Regions from separate parts of the Paenibacillus sp. p3-SID1389 genome, predicted to be linked through region 3. Evidence: riboswitches for the same ligand, from Rfam matches in the RefSeq annotation. Region 3 holds a riboswitch; each other region holds the start of a gene.
The links. A riboswitch is a leader RNA that binds a small molecule or an ion and turns the genes downstream of it on or off. The one in region 3 is predicted to bind cyclic di-AMP.
Positions count from the first base shown of each region.

Region 1: linked by a shared signal. The riboswitch ahead of M3G15_RS05310 (3D domain-containing protein) and the one ahead of M3G15_RS07530 (TrkH family potassium uptake protein) in region 3 are both predicted to bind cyclic di-AMP.
Region 2: linked by a shared signal. The riboswitch ahead of M3G15_RS01165 (KamA family radical SAM protein) and the one ahead of M3G15_RS07530 (TrkH family potassium uptake protein) in region 3 are both predicted to bind cyclic di-AMP.
Region 4: linked by a shared signal. The riboswitch ahead of M3G15_RS14960 (resuscitation-promoting factor) and the one ahead of M3G15_RS07530 (TrkH family potassium uptake protein) in region 3 are both predicted to bind cyclic di-AMP.

Region 1 is NZ_JALXVO010000008.1:54,415-58,627, forward strand. It holds gene M3G15_RS05300 (dihydroorotate dehydrogenase electron transfer subunit) at 1-58, opposite strand, end outside; gene M3G15_RS05305 (polysaccharide deacetylase family protein) at 247-1,080, shown strand; gene M3G15_RS05310 (3D domain-containing protein) at 1,174-1,866, opposite strand; cyclic di-AMP (ydaO/yuaA leader) riboswitch at 1,875-2,043, opposite strand; gene M3G15_RS05315 (amino acid ABC transporter ATP-binding protein) at 2,218-2,940, opposite strand; gene M3G15_RS05320 (amino acid ABC transporter permease) at 2,927-3,589, opposite strand; gene M3G15_RS05325 (transporter substrate-binding domain-containing protein) at 3,684-4,213, opposite strand, start outside.
Region 2 is NZ_JALXVO010000002.1:51,678-55,890, forward strand. It holds gene M3G15_RS01160 (methyl-accepting chemotaxis protein) at 1-1,081, shown strand, start outside; gene M3G15_RS01165 (KamA family radical SAM protein) at 1,146-2,315, opposite strand; cyclic di-AMP (ydaO/yuaA leader) riboswitch at 2,477-2,619, opposite strand; gene M3G15_RS01170 (cobyric acid synthase) at 2,643-4,213, opposite strand, start outside.
Region 3 is NZ_JALXVO010000013.1:7,386-11,598, forward strand. It holds gene M3G15_RS07525 (potassium channel family protein) at 42-704, opposite strand; gene M3G15_RS07530 (TrkH family potassium uptake protein) at 722-2,065, opposite strand; cyclic di-AMP (ydaO/yuaA leader) riboswitch at 2,132-2,294, opposite strand; gene M3G15_RS07535 (CPBP family intramembrane glutamic endopeptidase) at 2,644-4,213, shown strand, end outside.
Region 4 is NZ_JALXVO010000037.1:10,367-14,579, reverse strand. It holds gene rsmA (16S rRNA (adenine(1518)-N(6)/adenine(1519)-N(6))-dimethyltransferase RsmA) at 1-569, opposite strand, end outside; gene rnmV (ribonuclease M5) at 575-1,120, opposite strand; gene M3G15_RS14960 (resuscitation-promoting factor) at 1,285-2,421, opposite strand; cyclic di-AMP (ydaO/yuaA leader) riboswitch at 2,868-3,080, opposite strand; gene M3G15_RS14955 (TatD family hydrolase) at 3,278-4,051, opposite strand; gene M3G15_RS14950 (HD domain-containing protein) at 4,068-4,213, opposite strand, start outside.

The DNA.
Region 1 (4,213 bases), on a different contig from region 3:
GTACGGACAGTTTGAACACCCCTGGTGATATTTCCTCGTTAGCCACTACGATTGCCATATGTTCACCCCACCCCATTTGATTACACTTCATCAAAGGATGCAATTTTTTAGCGGGATCGTCTGTGACATCTCTCACAGCGAATCATGAGAGGAAATCAGCGCAATTTTTCACAATCCATCATGATCTGAAAAAGTTAGGGGATACTAGAGAACATGTACAGTTTTGGGTTGAAGGGGGACTTCAAATTGCTTATTCAGCTTAAGAATGCTCTGGTCTGCTGCATGACCGCTTCTCTGATCATGGTGGGCGGGACGGAATTTTATCCCGTCAAAGCCGCCGCACTGGATCTCGAAAACAGAGGGCCAGAATCTCAGGGGGACCAGGCGGACAAGAAGGCGGCACTCGTGCCCGCAGGTGCCAAGCCGGCAGATCTTGGTGAGCTGCGGCGCAAATATTCAGAAACCTTCATCTTCCGGGGGCCGGAGGTGAAGCAGATTGCACTGACCTTCGATGATGGTCCGGATCCGCGGTTTACGCCGCAAATTTTGGACGTGCTTCACCGGAAAGGGGTCAAAGCCACCTTCTTTGTTGTTGGTGCACGGGCTAAGAAGTTTCCCGGCCTGTTACGGCGGATGCATCACGAAGGCCATCTCATCGGCAATCACTCCTTTAATCATCCGAACTTCCGCAACCGCTCCATTAAGCAGTTCCAGAGCGAGATTTTACGCACGGAGAAAATTATCCAGAACGTCGTTGGATACCGTCCCCAGCTGATTCGGCCGCCTTATGGAGAAATCAAGGAAGAACAGGTTCAATGGGCGAAAAAGAACGGCTACACCCTCGTCAATTGGAATGTGGATTCACAGGATTGGAAAGGGATCGACAAGAACAAAGTGATCTCCAACGTGATGCGCACGGCGGGGCCCGGCTCGATCATCCTTCAGCACTCAGGCGGCGGCGTTGGCTCCGACTTAACCGGCACCATCCAGGCTTTGCCGAAGATCATCGACGCCTTGCAGGCACAGGGGTATCAATTCGTTGATCTTTCCGAGCTGCTGCATACGACCAAATACCGCTGATGTATTGGGAATCTTCTGAAAATCAGGCACTTCGCCAGCAAGCACAAAAAGTCGGCCAGGATACATTCTGACCGACTTTTTTAAACAAGGTGTTTAATTTAATACGTAAAGCGTCACATCTTGGAAACCAAACGATTTCGCATTTGCTGCGCTGCCGGGAATAAAGATATCAATCCGGTTACCCTTGATTGCGCCCCCCTGATCGGTGGCCGTAGCTACAAAAGCCTGATCCGGCAGACCGTCATGGTTGTGGCCGGTCACCAGCACCTTTGTGCCCATCGGAATGACATTCGGATCAACAGCGATGGTACCAAGCTTCAGCGGGTTGCCGAAGTAGTCAACCGCGCCCCATTTTCCATTCTCACTAGCTGATGCCGAATACGCCGATGCTTTCACATTGATCGTTTTCGAGTAAGTAAAGGTTTTCCCCCATGCTTCAACCACGTTCCCGGTAGACATGACCTTGAGCTTGGAAGCGGAAGCAGTTGTCGTAGCTGCGCTCTCCTTCTTCGCCGGAGCAGCGGAAGCAACTCCCGTCGTTTGGGTTTGAACTCCCGGAATGGTGATTTTTAAACCAGCGTAAATATTTTTCGGATTGATGGATGGGTTGGCAGCCATGAGCTTATTCATATCTACGCCATATTTTTTGGCAAGAAGATAAAAAGTATCTCCTTCCACGGCTTTATGTACCGCGTCTGCATGGACGGAAGTCGTCTGCATCGGAATCGTAAGGCTTGCGGCGATCAGCGCCGTTGCTGCAATTTTAGACCAAATACGAGTATTCAAATGAATTGCCCTCCTTTTTACTGCGCCTGCGGAGTTAGTTGTCGGATTCGGGAAAAAGGATCATTCCCGGCGCATCGCTTCGATACGCTTCACCCCAAGAAAACAGTCAGCTAGGCAGCCCCTGTTTTCATCTTTCGTCCCCCGCACCTCAAGTTCAGGTTTCGGCCTACTTAATATATCACAATTTTGTAACCAATAGGTCAGGTAAATCCCACCAAACGGCGGAATTGCTTGATTGGACTGGTTACATTTTTGTGTTCAAAGGTAAAAAGAGTGTAAATTTAGATCGTACGTTCGATCCATCGGAGGACAAAAAACCGCCCGAATGGAAGCTCGGACGGTCCTTAAGATTTATAATACTTTGCTTAAAAAATCCTGCGTACGCTGATGCTTCGGCGCCCCAAACACCTCTTGCGGCGTACCTTGCTCCAGAATGACACCTTGATCCATAAACAGGATGCGGTCGCCAACCTCACGGGCAAATCCCATCTCATGCGTAACGATAACCATCGTCATTCCCCGTTCAGCCAGGTTCTTCATAACGTCAAGCACCTCTCCGACCATTTCCGGGTCCAGGGCCGACGTCGGTTCATCAAACAGCATCACATGCGGCTCCATAGCCAATGCGCGGGCAATCGCAATCCGCTGCTTCTGTCCGCCGGAGAGCTGCGCCGGATAGGCGTCCCGCTTATCCTCCAGTCCAACCGTGCGAAGCAGGTCCATGGCGATCGCTTCCGCTTTGCCTTTATCGAGCTTCTTCACGCGAATCGGCGCGAGCGTAATGTTGTCGATCACGGTCTTGTGCGGGAATAGATTAAAGTGCTGGAACACCATCCCCATTTTCTCGCGGGTTTTATTGATGTCATGTCCCTTGGCGGTGATCGAAGCGCCTTCAAAGGTGATCTCCCCTTCGGTCGGAACCTCTAACAGGTTCAGGCAGCGGAGAAACGTACTTTTCCCCGACCCGCTAGGACCGATGACGACGACAACTTCGCCTTTGGAGATTTCCAGATCGATCCCGCGCAAAATATGGAGTTGGCCGAATTTTTTATGCAAACCTTTAACGGTGATCACTGGTCTTCAACTTCCTTTCGAACACGCCCAAAATCCGAGACAGCGTGAATGTCAGAATAAAGTACATAATGGCGATGATCAAATAAGGCGTCATCCCATCGTACGTAATCGTCACGACGGACTGTGCTTGATAAATCAGCTCGGCCGTACCGATGATCGATACGATCGACGATTCTTTAATGATCGTAATAAACTCGTTGCCAATCGCGGGAAGCACCGATTTGATCGCCTGCGGAATGATGATATGGCGCATAGCCATCCCTTTGGTCATCCCCAAGGAACGGGCCGCTTCCCCTTGTCCCCGATCGACACCTTGAATGCCGGCACGGAAAATTTCCGCCAAATAAGCCGAACTGTTAATGGACAATGTAATCGCACCTGACTGAATCGGGGTGAAATTAATATCAAACATAAATGCGAACCCGTAGTGAATAATCAACAGCTGTACCATCATTGGGGTGCCACGCAGAAATTCAACCCACACATGCCCCAGAAACCGTAAGATCCCCCATGGCGACATGCGCAATAGTGCGATCAACAAACCAAGAAAGAAGCCGCATATCACGCTGATCGCTGCCAAGAGTAGGGTATACTGAACACCGGCCAAGAAGTAACTGCGGTATTCCATAAACATTGAAATTAAGTCCATAACGCCTTCCTTCCTCCTCCTTTACCTTAAACCCTTAAGCAAAAAAACAGAAAATAGCGAAAGCTTCGCTATTTTCTGTGGATGGATATCGTGATTATTTTTCGGCCAGTTCGCTAGCTTCGGCAACGAATTGATCGATGCTGCCTGCGCTAATCAAGCGATCGAGCGTCTTATTCACTTGATCCAACAGCTCTTGGTTGCCTTTCTTAATGCCAATCACGTAGCCTTCATCCTCAGTTACCGGCTTGGCATCGGTGATGACCAGGCCTTTAACGTTCTTAACGAACGATTCTGCGACAGGACCTTCCAAAATAGCAGCATCTACACGGTTGGAGTTCAACTGCATAATGATGTCATTGATTTTAGCCAGCGAGGTCAGTTTGGCATTCGGAATTTCCTTCGCCATTTCTTCTTGAATGGAACCTTGTTGAACGCCGATTTTCGCGCCCTCCAGCGATTCCATTGTGCTGAACTTGTCTTTGTCCGCTTCACGAGTCACCACAGCTTGCTCCGCTTTGTAGTAAATTTGCGACATGTCGATTTGTTCAGCACGTTCTGGAGTTGGGCTGAGTCCAGAAATGACGAGATCCACACGTCCGCTCGACAGCTCGTTCAGCAACGTAT
Region 2 (4,213 bases), on a different contig from region 3:
TAGTACGCGAATCACGAAGCCGATCCGAAAGCTCGTGACGGTCACGGAACAAATGGCTGGCGGGGACTTCCGCCATACCATCGAAGTGAAAGGAAATGACGAAATCGCCCAATTAGCCGGGAGCTTCCAAACGATGACTCATCAGCTCAAAGACATGTTCGCTGCCGTGATGCAAACGTCCCGGGCGGTCGTCGACGGCTCAGAGAACTTGTCCCGTTCGGTTACGACGTTTGAGGATCTGATCGCCCGTTCCAATGTAGCGACGAAGGAAATCGAAGCCGGCAGCATGACGATTGCGTCCGCAGCAGCCGAAAACGCCCGTGCGATGGAAGAAATTTCGCAAGGTGTACAGCACATTGCCGCTTCGTCTGCCGAAGTCACCGAACAGATTGGACAAGCTGCGGATGAAGCCGGTGCCGGGAATACTTTGGCACAAACGGCGGTTACGCAGATGCAGCATGTAGAAGATGCGGCTAATCGGACGCTGGGGCATATCCGCACGCTGAATGATCGCTCGGAGTCAATTTCAAACGTTGTCGTAACCATTACGGAAATTACGAAGCAAATTAATATTCTGGCACTGAATGCGGCGATCGAAGCGGCACGGGCCGGCGAGCACGGCAAAGGGTTTGCTGTCGTCGCCGAAGAAGTCCGTAAGCTGGCTGAGCAGTCCCGCCAGGCGATGGAGGAAATCGGTGAGAACCTGCTCAGTATTCGAGAAGAATCGGAAAACTCCGTCAACGCTATGCAACGGGCCAGCGAGGAAATCGTCTCCGGAACAGAACGGGTGAAGCAAGCTGGTCAGGCGTTTGAACAATTAACTAAGCTGATTCAGAACGTGAACTTGACGATTCAATCGGTCTCGGCATCCACCCAAGAGGTATCCGCCGGTACCGAGGAAGTGACCGCATCGGTGGAGGAATCCGCCAATATTACCGCCAAGTCGCTCGCTAACATGGAGCAAATCAGCAGCTATTCGCAGCAACAACTGAGCGAAATGGAAAATCACGCGCGTACGGTTCGTTCGCTGCATGAGCAGGCGTTGGCGCTGCAGGAGTCGATCGCAAAATTCCGGATCTGACTCTAAAAACAAAACGTACCCTTCACGCTCTCCTGATCAGGGAAGCGGAAGGGTACGTTTTGTTTTATCCCGTAATGGACACTGCGCTTGCAGCGTCTTCCGTTGGCTGATCCGACTGCGTATCCAACTTCGATTCCGGCTTCTTCCAGTACGCTTCACTGCCTGGCAGATCGTCGAACCAGGTAGCATCATCCGGGCAAGGCAAAATCATAAATTTGCCGTATTCACCGTCCCGGGACTGATGATATTTGAGATAAGCCTGCCCGTTTTCAATGGCCAGGATTTCGATTTTTCCCGAAGAATGGCTCATTGAAAGCCGCACGCGTTTGCCAAGCCCCGATGTACGGGCTTTCGCTTCCTCCACCAGTTGATATGCTCGTTTCAGCGGGATCACGAAATCAGCATTTCCAGCAACGGGACGATTGATAAAGAAATAGTACGGAGTGACGCCGGCCCACGATAAGCGGTCCAGCAATTCGCCAAGCACGGCCGCATCATCATTGATGCCTTTGAGAATCGGCGTTTGATTAACCACGATAGCCCCAGCGTCGTGTAACGCCTGGAACCCTCTTTTGGCTTCAGGGGTAATTTCGCGCGGATGATTGATATGCGCCATGACATAAATCCGTTGGTCTACAGTGGAGAACTCCCTAATCAGATCCAGCAATTCCGGATCTTCATAAATACGCATAGGATTAAAAACAGGAATTTTGGAGCCGAGTCGGATGATTTTTACATGCTCAATGGCTCTTAGCCGTTCGAGAATCGAACGCAGTTTCTTTGTAGCCAAAATCAAGCTGTCACCGCCGGTTAACAGGACGTTGTTGATCTCAGGATGCTGGGCGATATACTCGATGCCAGGCGTGACATCCGCCATCGCTTCCTTCACATCGTTGCGAAACAACCGTTTACGGAAGCAATACCGGCAATAGGAGCCGCAAACCTCGGACACGATCAGCAGCGCGGTCGTGCGGTATTTATGCTGGCAGCCAGGCACCACATAGTTCGCCGCTTCGTCGGAAGCGTCCCAACGCCCGTATTCCTTCAGCTCTCCCGTATTGGGGATCACCAACTTGCGGATCGGGTCCTCTGGATCATTCCAGTCGATCAAATTCAAATAGTAGTCATTCACCCGAAAAACGAATTTGTCCGTAATCGGTTTCAACTCCTGCCGCTCCTGCTCGGACAACTGGCTCACCTTGGCAATATCGGTGATGTACTTCGGACTAGCCATAAATCCTCTCCTCCTTTAATAGTGCGATGCGTAAAGAAGAAGCTCGAAACTTGCAGTGAATGCGAGTACTCCGCCGAATGCTCGGGTCAAAGGTCTTGCAGAACGCAAAAAGACCCCGCTTCAAAGAACAGGGTCATTAATTGATGACTGAAATAATATTAAAATGACCCATCCACTGCAAACGAGGTTAGCTGACGGGCTCGGGAAAGATGGTTCCCTACGTTAATCCTACAACGATTCGCCCCAAAAGATTGGTTCCCCCGCTTTTCGACTTTACCCATCGAAAATTAAGCGTACTTTTATCCTACCCTAACATCACCCGATTTGTCAAAGCTTACCTTGGATCCCGGCGATGTCGTAAATGAGATCCATGCGCAAATGCCTGCGAACCTGCTCCGCTAACCGATCGAAGGCTTCCTCCTTCCGCGAGGAAGAAACAAAGGTGACGCTCAAAGGTTCGAGCCCTTTGCTCGTACGCAGTCCGTCCAGCCAAGCACGTCGCCAGGCATCATTATGGAACACTCCGTGCAGATACGTCCCAAACACCCTGCCATCGGCGCGGGCTGCGCCTTCCGGATGTGTTTGCGTCTCAGCCTGTTCTAACTCCGGGGCTGTCCCTGACCCTTGTACTGGCTCCTCATTGACCCGAAGCATAAATAAGGGACGAGTGTCCCGCAGCTGCTGGGTCGAGCCGGCATGAATCTCATAGCCTGAGATCGGCAGCCGGCGGTTCTTAGAGTGCAGCGATATCGGCTGGTCCTCGCACGTATAGCCGTGCACCCGTACCGTTTTTTTGCCTGGGAGGAAGGTTGTTGCCAAGTGGAGCAGGCCCAATCCTAACGCAGACCTCGGTTCATTGGACTCCACGCCTTCGGGGTCATGCAGTTGTTCTCCCAGCATTTGATATCCGCCGCAGATTCCGACCAGCTGGGTGCGCGTCTCCTCTTCAATCAGGCTGCAAATAGCCTCCGCCAGCCCTTGCCTACGCAAAAATTCCAGATCGCTGATCGTATCCTTGGTCCCCGGTAAAATCACCGCATCGGGATGCCCAAGCTCCGACAGCTTGCTTACATAACGTAGCGACACGTCCGGTTCGGCGGCCAACGGATCAAAATCGGTGAAGTTGGAAATATGCGGGTAACGGATGACTGCGATGTCCAGTTCCTTACTTGGCGCTTGCTCTGGATGGGCAGGATAGGTATCCAGGACAACGGAATCCTCTGCTTCGATATCCAGATCAGGCAGAAAGGGGAGCACTCCTAGTACGGGGATTCCGGTCCGCTGCTCCAGCCAATCCAGCCCGGGCTGCAATAGAGACAAATCGCCGCGGAACTTGTTGATAATGAACCCTTTTACGCGGGCGCGTTCGTGTGGCTCAAGCAGCTCCAGGGTACCAACGAGAAAAGCAAAAACGCCGCCGCGGTCAATATCCCCCACCAAGATCACGGGAGCATCCGCCCATTCAGCCAAGTTCATGTTGACGATATCCCGTTGCTTCAGGTTGATTTCCGCCGGGCTCCCAGCCCCCTCGATCACCACAATGCCATGCTTGTCGCGGAGCCGGCTGAGCGCTTCCATCACCAGCGGCTTGGCTTTAGGCAAAAATTCCTCACGATAATCAGATGCGCTTAAGTGGCGGTAAGGACGCCCATGAACAACGATCTGCGAATGCATGTCCCCAGTTGGCTTGATCAGTACCGGATTCATGTCGGTGGTGGCGGCAATGCCGCAAGCCTCCGCCTGAATGCCTTGGGCCCGTCCAATCTCTTGGCCGTCCGCTGTAACATACGAGTTCAAAGCCATATTTTGCGACTTAAACGGAGCTGGTCTAAGCCCATCCTGCGCAAAAATACGGCACAGCGCCGTCACGATCACGCTCTTGCCCACGTCAGACGCCG
Region 3 (4,213 bases):
CTTCTCTCCGTTCCATGCTAGTAAGCCATCTTACCATCTTATTAAGGATTGATGATTGATTCAAATTGCTCGATATTTTTCTTTGCTCCTATAATAACCATAATGTCGCCTTCATTTAACTGATCCATCGCAGTGGGAGCAACCAAAATACCGCCATTGCGGTGAATCGCCACGATGCTGCAGCCAAAGCGTGCCCGCATATTGAGGTCACCTATGCTTTTATGGTTCAAGCAAGTGGGAACTTTCATTTCTACGATGCTGTATTCCTTCGACAGTTCAATATAATCCAGCAAATTTGGAGTAACCAGCTGATGGGCCACACGAACCCCCATGTCGCGTTCTGGATAAATCACCCGATCCACCCCCAGCTTCTCCAGAGCTCGGCCGTGCAGAAGCGAGATCGCTTTGGCAACTACCGTTTTAATGCCAAGATCTTTGAGGAGAATAGCTGCCAGGATGCTCATTTGAATGTCGGTGCCAATCGCTACGATCCCGCAATCGAAATTACGAACCCCCAGCGACTTCAGCACCTCTTCTTCTGTAGCATCGGCGACAACCGTATGCGTGAGCCGATCGCTAAGTTCTTCCACGATCTCTTCATTCCGGTCGATGCCCAGAACCTCATATCCTAACTCCATCAATTCCAAGGCCAGACTCGAGCCGAAGCGCCCCAAGCCGATGATCACAAACTGCTGCTTTTTCATTTTTGCCCGTTTTCCCCTTATCCAATAATGATTTTGCCTTCTGGATGGCGGTACAGCTCTTTTCCTTTCTTCGGACCGAGCGCATAAGCAAGCGTCAGCGGCCCGAGCCGACCGGCGAACATGGTGAAGCTGATGATAATTTTACCGATAACCGTTAGTTTCCCCGTCAACCCCATCGTAAGTCCGACCGTGCCGAAAGCCGAAGTGGTTTCAAACAAAATCGATAAAAAGCTCGCGTCCTCCGTGGTAGACAATACCATTGCCACTGCTAAGACCAGGAATAAGGCAAGCATCGTGATCGTAAGCGCCTTAAAGACCCGTTCCCCGGCCATCCGGTACCTGAACAGGACTAGGTCAGTCCTTCCGCGAATCATCGAACCAACCGAGCCGACCAGAATCGTAAATGTGGTCGTCTTAATTCCGCCCCCCGTAGAGCCTGGGGAGGCCCCGATAAACATCAGGATGATCATGAAGAATTGCGTTGCCTGCCGTAATGACCCAATATCCAGCGTGTTGGCTCCCGCCGTACGCGGCGTCACCGATTGGAAAAACGAACCCCAGATCTTGCCGCTCCAACTGAGCTGAGCAAGCGTACGCGAGTTCGTGAACTCAAAGATGAAAATGACTAACGCCCCGATCACGATCAGCACCGACGTCATCGACAATACCACCTTCGAATGCAACGACAGCTTCCGCCGCTTCCGAAACTCGAATACGTCGGACAGTACGATAAATCCGATCCCGCCCGAGACGATCAGAAACATTGCAACGAAGTTCACGATCGGATCAGCAACGTACTTCGTGAAGCTTTGATATTCACCAAACAGGTCAAACCCTGCATTATTGAACATCGAGACCGCGTGCCAAACTCCGAAATACAGCGCCCTACCAATCGGCATATCGAATGACCAGCGAATCGCAAACATCAGCGCCGCACTGGATTCAATAACGAGCGAATATAACAGAACTTTGCGGATTAACCGTACGATTCCTTCCACAGAGTTTTGGTTCATCGCTTCTTGGAGGATGAGACGGTCTTTTAGCGATATTTTTCGTTTCAGGACAAGGGAGAACAAAGTGGCCATGGTCATAAACCCAAGCCCCCCAATCTGGATCAGCAGGACGATCACGACTTGTCCAAAGGTTGAAAAATAGGTCCCGGTATCAACCACGACCAACCCCGTAACACAGGTTGCTGAAGTAGCCGTGAACAGTGCGTCGACGAACGGGAGTGTTACCCCGGTCGTACTGGAAATCGGCAGCATGAGCAGTAGCGCACCCAGCAAAATAATGATCGCAAACCCAATCACTAATACCTGCGGCGGAGAAAGGTTTATTTTCTTCGTATTCAACGCGTTCACCTCATCGTCTTCCTGAAAAAAGAACAAAAGAAAAAAGCACTGGAAATCCAATGCCTTTCGGTGTTTGGTTCCTGATGCACAAGCCTACGAGGTTAGCTGACGGATTCGGACATGCCCAGTTGCCCTATTCGCGGAACATATCCCCTTGCTGGGAGTTGAAGCTCCGTGAAATTCACCCCAAAATATACGGTTCCCCCGTTTTCATTGCGAAATTCGGCCAATCTTTTCAATTGTTTTCAATCATTTTTCGTCAAATGGATTATATCCCTTATTCCGTCCCGCCACAAAGCTCTATTTTCAAGAAAAAGACCAGAAAAGGACGAAATCAGGGATTGTGCAGATTAAGTTCGCCCCCAATCTAAATGATGCGTAGACTTGCCGAAGTTTTTGCCGTTTCTCGTCAATTTTGCCCTCCGTCTGGCGCAGGGGGGATAGCTGTGTTATCTTTACTTTGACGTACTTGAGGGAAAAACATACCTCATAATATAAGAAGAGTACGTGTTCCCGATTTCATTCAACTTAATAACAAAGGAGTTTTGCGAGTGAGTTCCCCTTTGACGTCAAATGGCCGCCGCAGGATGAAGACCAAAAATCTGTGGCTGCTGGCCGCCCTAGGATTCATTGTGTTCGTCGCCGTTCAACTGTTTCCGACCACCGATTCGGAGTCCTTGCAGCTGCAGCAAGCAAATGAGGTGATCAGCAAACCGGAAGCAGCTGCCCATGCAAGTGAATTTGTCCAATCCGTACTTGGGATCGACCTGCCGAATCCCACGAAGGATAAAGCATTGATTACATACGAAACGCGTTCCGATCTGTTTGGTTACTTAACCAAAGCCGATCTGCTCGCCCCATACTTAAAAACGTATGACAAGCAATTTCCATATGACGTATTTCGCGTCCGTTACACGGACCCCACCGAATCGTTAAGCGCCGTGACCGTGGATGTCCATATGACCACCGGTCAAGTCGTCGGCTTCGAGGAGATCAGTTCCTCCAGCAACGCCACCAAGCAGATGATGCTTGATGTAGGATCGGAAACCACCGATTCCATGAAGGCATGGGAGGGGGATTTAACGTTAGCGGAGAAAGAAGAGCTGGCACAGCCTTACCTGAACGCCTTTGGATTTAAACCAAGCGATCTGGAGCTGGCCTCCGGTGAAGGGGATGTGGGCCTCCTCTACCATATCAATGGCTACACGTTAGGCGAATCGCAAGCGGAAATCAAGCTCAGCTTCGAATACGGCAAGGTTTCCTCGTTGGAGAGCTATTTTACCGTACCGCAGGCTCATCAGGACTACGTCGCCGGACAGACGAAAATCGCCAGCTGGCTCACCTATGCCGGATACGCCCTGTTGACGTTCGTGCTGGCGATTCTGGCGATCGTCTACAGCGCGCTGACGCGGGCCCATACCTCGTTTAAGCGGGGTATTTTCCTGGCTTCGGCTTACTTCGTGCTATCCACGATTGGAACGATCAACATGATCCCCGTGTTCCAAAAAGACGGTCTTGAATCCGGCGTGCTCATCTTTGGCCTCTTCTTCCAAGGTCTGGTGACGTTGTTCCTCGCCGCTTCCGTGTACTTCTCGCTGGTGGGCGGCGATGGACTGTGGCGGAAGAACGGCATCAACTTGTGGGCGCGATCACGGGAAGAAGGGTACGGCCGTTCCATCCTGACCTCCGTGGCTGACGGGTATGCCTGGGCATTGATCCTGTTAGGCGTTCAATCCGTTGTTTTCTTCATTTTAGAGCAAACGATTCATACCTGGTCCACGACCGATGCGACGCAATCGCCTTACAACATGGTGTACCCGCTATTGTTTCCGCTGCTGGCTTGGGTGGCAGGGATCGGAGAAGAAGCGGTGTATCGCTTGTTCGGGATCCCAATGCTGAAGAAAATGTTCCGCAGCACCTTTATCGCCTGCCTGCTGTCGACCTTAATCTGGGCGTTTGGCCACACGTTGTATCCGATTTATCCGGTCATTTCGCGCCCGATCGAATTAACCTTTATCGGACTGCTGTTCAGCTTCGTGTTCCTGCGCTACGGCTTCGCGACCGTTGTCTTCTCGCACGTCATCTTCGACAGCATCCTGATGTCGCTGAGCCTGATGTTTATGGGCGGAGCGCTGAACATCGTCGCCGGGTTGTTCT
Region 4 (4,213 bases), on a different contig from region 3:
CAGATCATCTCCGGGGTGCTGTAGTACTGCACGGCGATGCTAAGGCTGCCGTAGTCCTTGCCGCCGGGAGTGGCAGCCATGCGCTCGGCCACTTCCTTCTGGATCATGACGACGATATGTTTCAGCGGCAGTTTCTCTTCCAGAAGCTTCATCATGATGGGAGTCGTCACGTAATACGGCAGATTGGCGACGACACTGACGCCGCTCACCCCGCTGAATTCCGCAGCAAATAAAGCCTTTAGGTCCAGCTTCAACACATCGCCATGGATCACATGGACGTGCGGGTAGGGCTCCAGCACCTCCTGCAGAATCGGAAGCAGCCGCTGGTCAATCTCCACCGCTGCCACCTTGCCTGCCTCCTGCGCCAGCTTCTCCGTTAAGGCGCCGATGCCCGGCCCGATTTCCAGTGCGCCCTGGGTCTTGTCCAATTCGGCGGCGGCAACAATTTTACCGAGGATGTTCTGGTCGATCAGAAAGTTTTGCCCCAGACTTTTTTTGAACGAAAAACCGTGCCGCTGAATGATCTCCTTCGTCCGGCGCGGTGTGGATACGTCTTCCCTTATGCTCATGGTTCTTAAACTCCTTTGCTTTCCAACTCGGCTAACGCAGCTGCAAACTCCTCGCGGCTGATGCGGAACACGGTTAACCGTTTGTAGAGCTGCTTTCCGTTACAATATCCGATACCCAACAGCTCGCCCAGCGCTTTTCGCCGCGCCGCAGCTTGCGGGTGTACGATTAACCCTGCGTTAATCAAGTCTTCCCAGGTGATTGCGGCCTCTACTCCCGGCGCTTCGCTGCGCACCCGGGACAACGCGGTGCGGATCGCCTCCGGCGAGGCATTCTCCACCCCGATGTCGCCTTTCTTCGTAGCTTCGACCTCAGGCAGGAAAGCGTGCTTGCAGCCCGGCACCCGCGCTGCCACGATTTTACGAATCCGCTCCCCGGCATGGTCGGGGTCCGTAAAAATAATCACGCCCCGGCGTTCCTGCGCCAAAGCGATTTTCTTTAGCACGGCTTCGCCTATCGCCGAACCCCCCGTCTCAATCGTATCCGCCTCTACGGCTCGTTTAATGGCCACGGTGTCATCTCGGCCCTCCACCACGATGACCTCTTTGATCATGGATCTGTCTTCCTTCCTGTTCTTGCTTGTCTCCACCAGAATAACAAAAAGAAGAGGATCATATCATCCTCTTCTAATCCACTGTCCTTCTAATCCACTGTCTTATTCATCATCCTAATACTATCTCATTCCCTCCGCATTGTAAAACGAAAGAGAACGAGATCTTAGTTCAATTCCGGCTTCGTCGGACCGATTACGTATACGGTGCGGCCCTTCTTGCGGCCGAATTTCTTAGCATCCTTCAGACTATCAAAATAGACGTCCATCTTATTTCCATCGATGGCTCCACCCGTATCCTCTGCCTTACGGAAGCCGACTCCTTCGATGTATACCCACCAACCAAGCGGAACGACGTCTTTATCAACGGCAATCGTTCTGCCTTCCGTCACGCGGGTACCCGAAGCCGTACGGGTGCCTATCCCGTCTTCTTCCGCCGAATACGCGGTTAACGTAACATTTTTCAGGATCTTTTTATATTTGAATGAGACGCCACCTTTGGTCGTCGTCCCGCTGATGTTCACCGTATTTCCCTTACGGCTTATGCTGGCCGACAGGACCTCGGTAGGTTTCTTCGTGCCGACTGCGATCACCTTCGGCTGAGGGTCCTTGGAGACCTCTTTGCCGAGCCAACGCTTCGCCACGAATTTTCCGTCTTCGTAGGTTTTCTCAATGTTGTGAATGACCAGACCTTCGGTACCTTCTTGAATGACCTTCGTGGTACCTTTTAGCAGCTTGTCGTCCGACGTTTTGACCACGCTAAAGGGCACAGTCTCCTTGCTCTGCACCGTTTGCTTGCTGACCCGAACGACCTTGACATTCAGGTTCTCGGTAACTTTACTGTCCAATGCCGGGGTCACCTTGTCGTCTTCATCCAAAGTGATGCCGAGCTCGGACAATACGCCCTCTACTTTGCTTTGCGTCGTGAAGTGGACTTTCGTATTGCCGTCCGCGGTCACATTGACCGGCTTCGCGCGTACTATGACAATGCGGTCACCGTTCTTCAGCGAGCTTTCCAGCGGGAGGGATACTGAATCCTTCGCACTGAGCTTAATCGATTGTTCCTCCAGCAGATGAGCTACACTGGATTGGGTTGTCTCCACAGACTGGACATTCCCGTCCACAATCAGGGATACTTCCTTCTGTGCCTGGCTATACAGCCAGATTAGGATGATGATGATTCCCGCGATGGCCAGAACGCCGACGAACGCTATCTGACGTAAATTCTCATGCTTCCATCGCATTGCGTAAGACATGCTGGATGAGCGTGATTCATGGGTCTCCTCTTTGCGGAAAATGCCCATTTCTTCCGTCCTCCTTCATAGTCCCGCCGTCTAGGTCGATGCATGATAACGATTGACGCGACTACAGTTACTTTTTACAAAACGCCTAAGGTAGTCAAAAAGTCATCTTTTGATCACGAAGCAGGTCAAGAAGTGAATTCGGCATCGAATCTTGAATTCAGCCGGGCCTTCCGTTGCTCACGTACCCCCATGTACGCTGCGCTACTCAGTCCCAAGCTTCATCCAACCTTCTCGGTGCTGAAAAACCTGACTTTTTGAACACTGATCTTAAATTTAATCCTAAGCGTTTTGCATCCTTGACCAGTCTCTCCTGCTTGTCGTCACCTCCTGTTTTCCAACAGTATGACGACCCTATTACTTTTATTCAAAACAAAAGAAGCCGGGAGAAAGAGTTAGAGGAACTCCTTCGTGGCTTCTTGAATGTCTTGGGTGTAATAGCTGCACGAGTGACCTCTCTTATTCGCTTACGAGGTTAGCTGTCGGGTTCGGGCGAAAGAGAGCCGCCCTTTCTCAGTACATTCGCTCATGGCGCAATGACCTTGAATTCACCCCATAGACCCTGGAAAGAAATCGAATACGAACGCATACAGGCTATCGCCAACTGCAATCCGTATTGGTTCCCCCGTTCTCCGTCATAGGAGATTCAGCGAGACTGGTTCATGGAACCAAGCATCGTACGGTTCAAAACGAACCGAATCGATACTGAAAAGATTCTATCCTGTTTCGATGCAGGTTGTAAAGGACGAATCAACCACGTTTTTTTAAAAAAATGGTTAAAAAAATGTAATGACCTTGTTTTTGAGGGTTAAAAAGCATTAATCTTTCCGAAATCCTCTTTATTTCATCCGTTTTGCTCTCAAATACTCGGGATTCCAAATCGTTCCAATGCGTTTCGGGTGGTAATTTCCGCGATTTCCTCAAAAGTGACCCCTTTGAGCTCGGCTGCCATTTCTGCAACCAAGCGGACATGAGCGGACTCATTCCGTTTACCACGATATGGATGCGGCGTTAAATAAGGGGAATCCGTTTCGATCAGCAATCGATCCATCGGCGTCTTGGCCAACACTTCTTTTGGCTGTTTTGCATTTTTAAACGTAATCGGCCCGCCAAACGACAAATGAAATCCCAAATCTAGACACATTTTGGCAATTTCCCAACTGCCGGAGAAAGAGTGCATCACGCCTCCAACTTCATTGGCTTTCTCTTCCCGAAGGATGCGTACCACGTCTTCGTGAGCGTCCCGATTATGAATGGAAATCGGCATGCCCAAGCTGCGAGCCAGTCCAATTTGCTCACGAAAAACCTTATGTTGAACGTCCTTAGGTGACGTATCCCAATAATAATCCAGCCCAATTTCTCCGATGGCGACGACCTTCTCATGCTTGCACAATTCTGCAATCCAGTCCAAATCGCCCTCTTGCATTGTAATCGCGTCTTGCGGATGCCAGCCGACAGCGGCATAAATGAAGTCATAGGTCTCTGCCAACTTCATGGTCGAAGGGATCGTCTCGCGGTTAAATCCGATGTTAATCATCCGCGTAACCCCTTGTTCCACGGCGCGCGCGATCACTTCCTCGCGGTCCTCGTCAAATTGGGGAGCATCCAAATGCGTATGCGTATCAAATAACATAAACCTTGTCATCCTCCTAATTCCGTTGCTCGAAAATGCGGGCTACCGGGCGGGGCAGCCGATCTATCACAGCACACAATTTATTATCCGGATAGTACAAATGCGTCTTCCCTCGGTGCAAGCCGCTGATCGACCGCACGATATCCGATACTTCTGAAATTT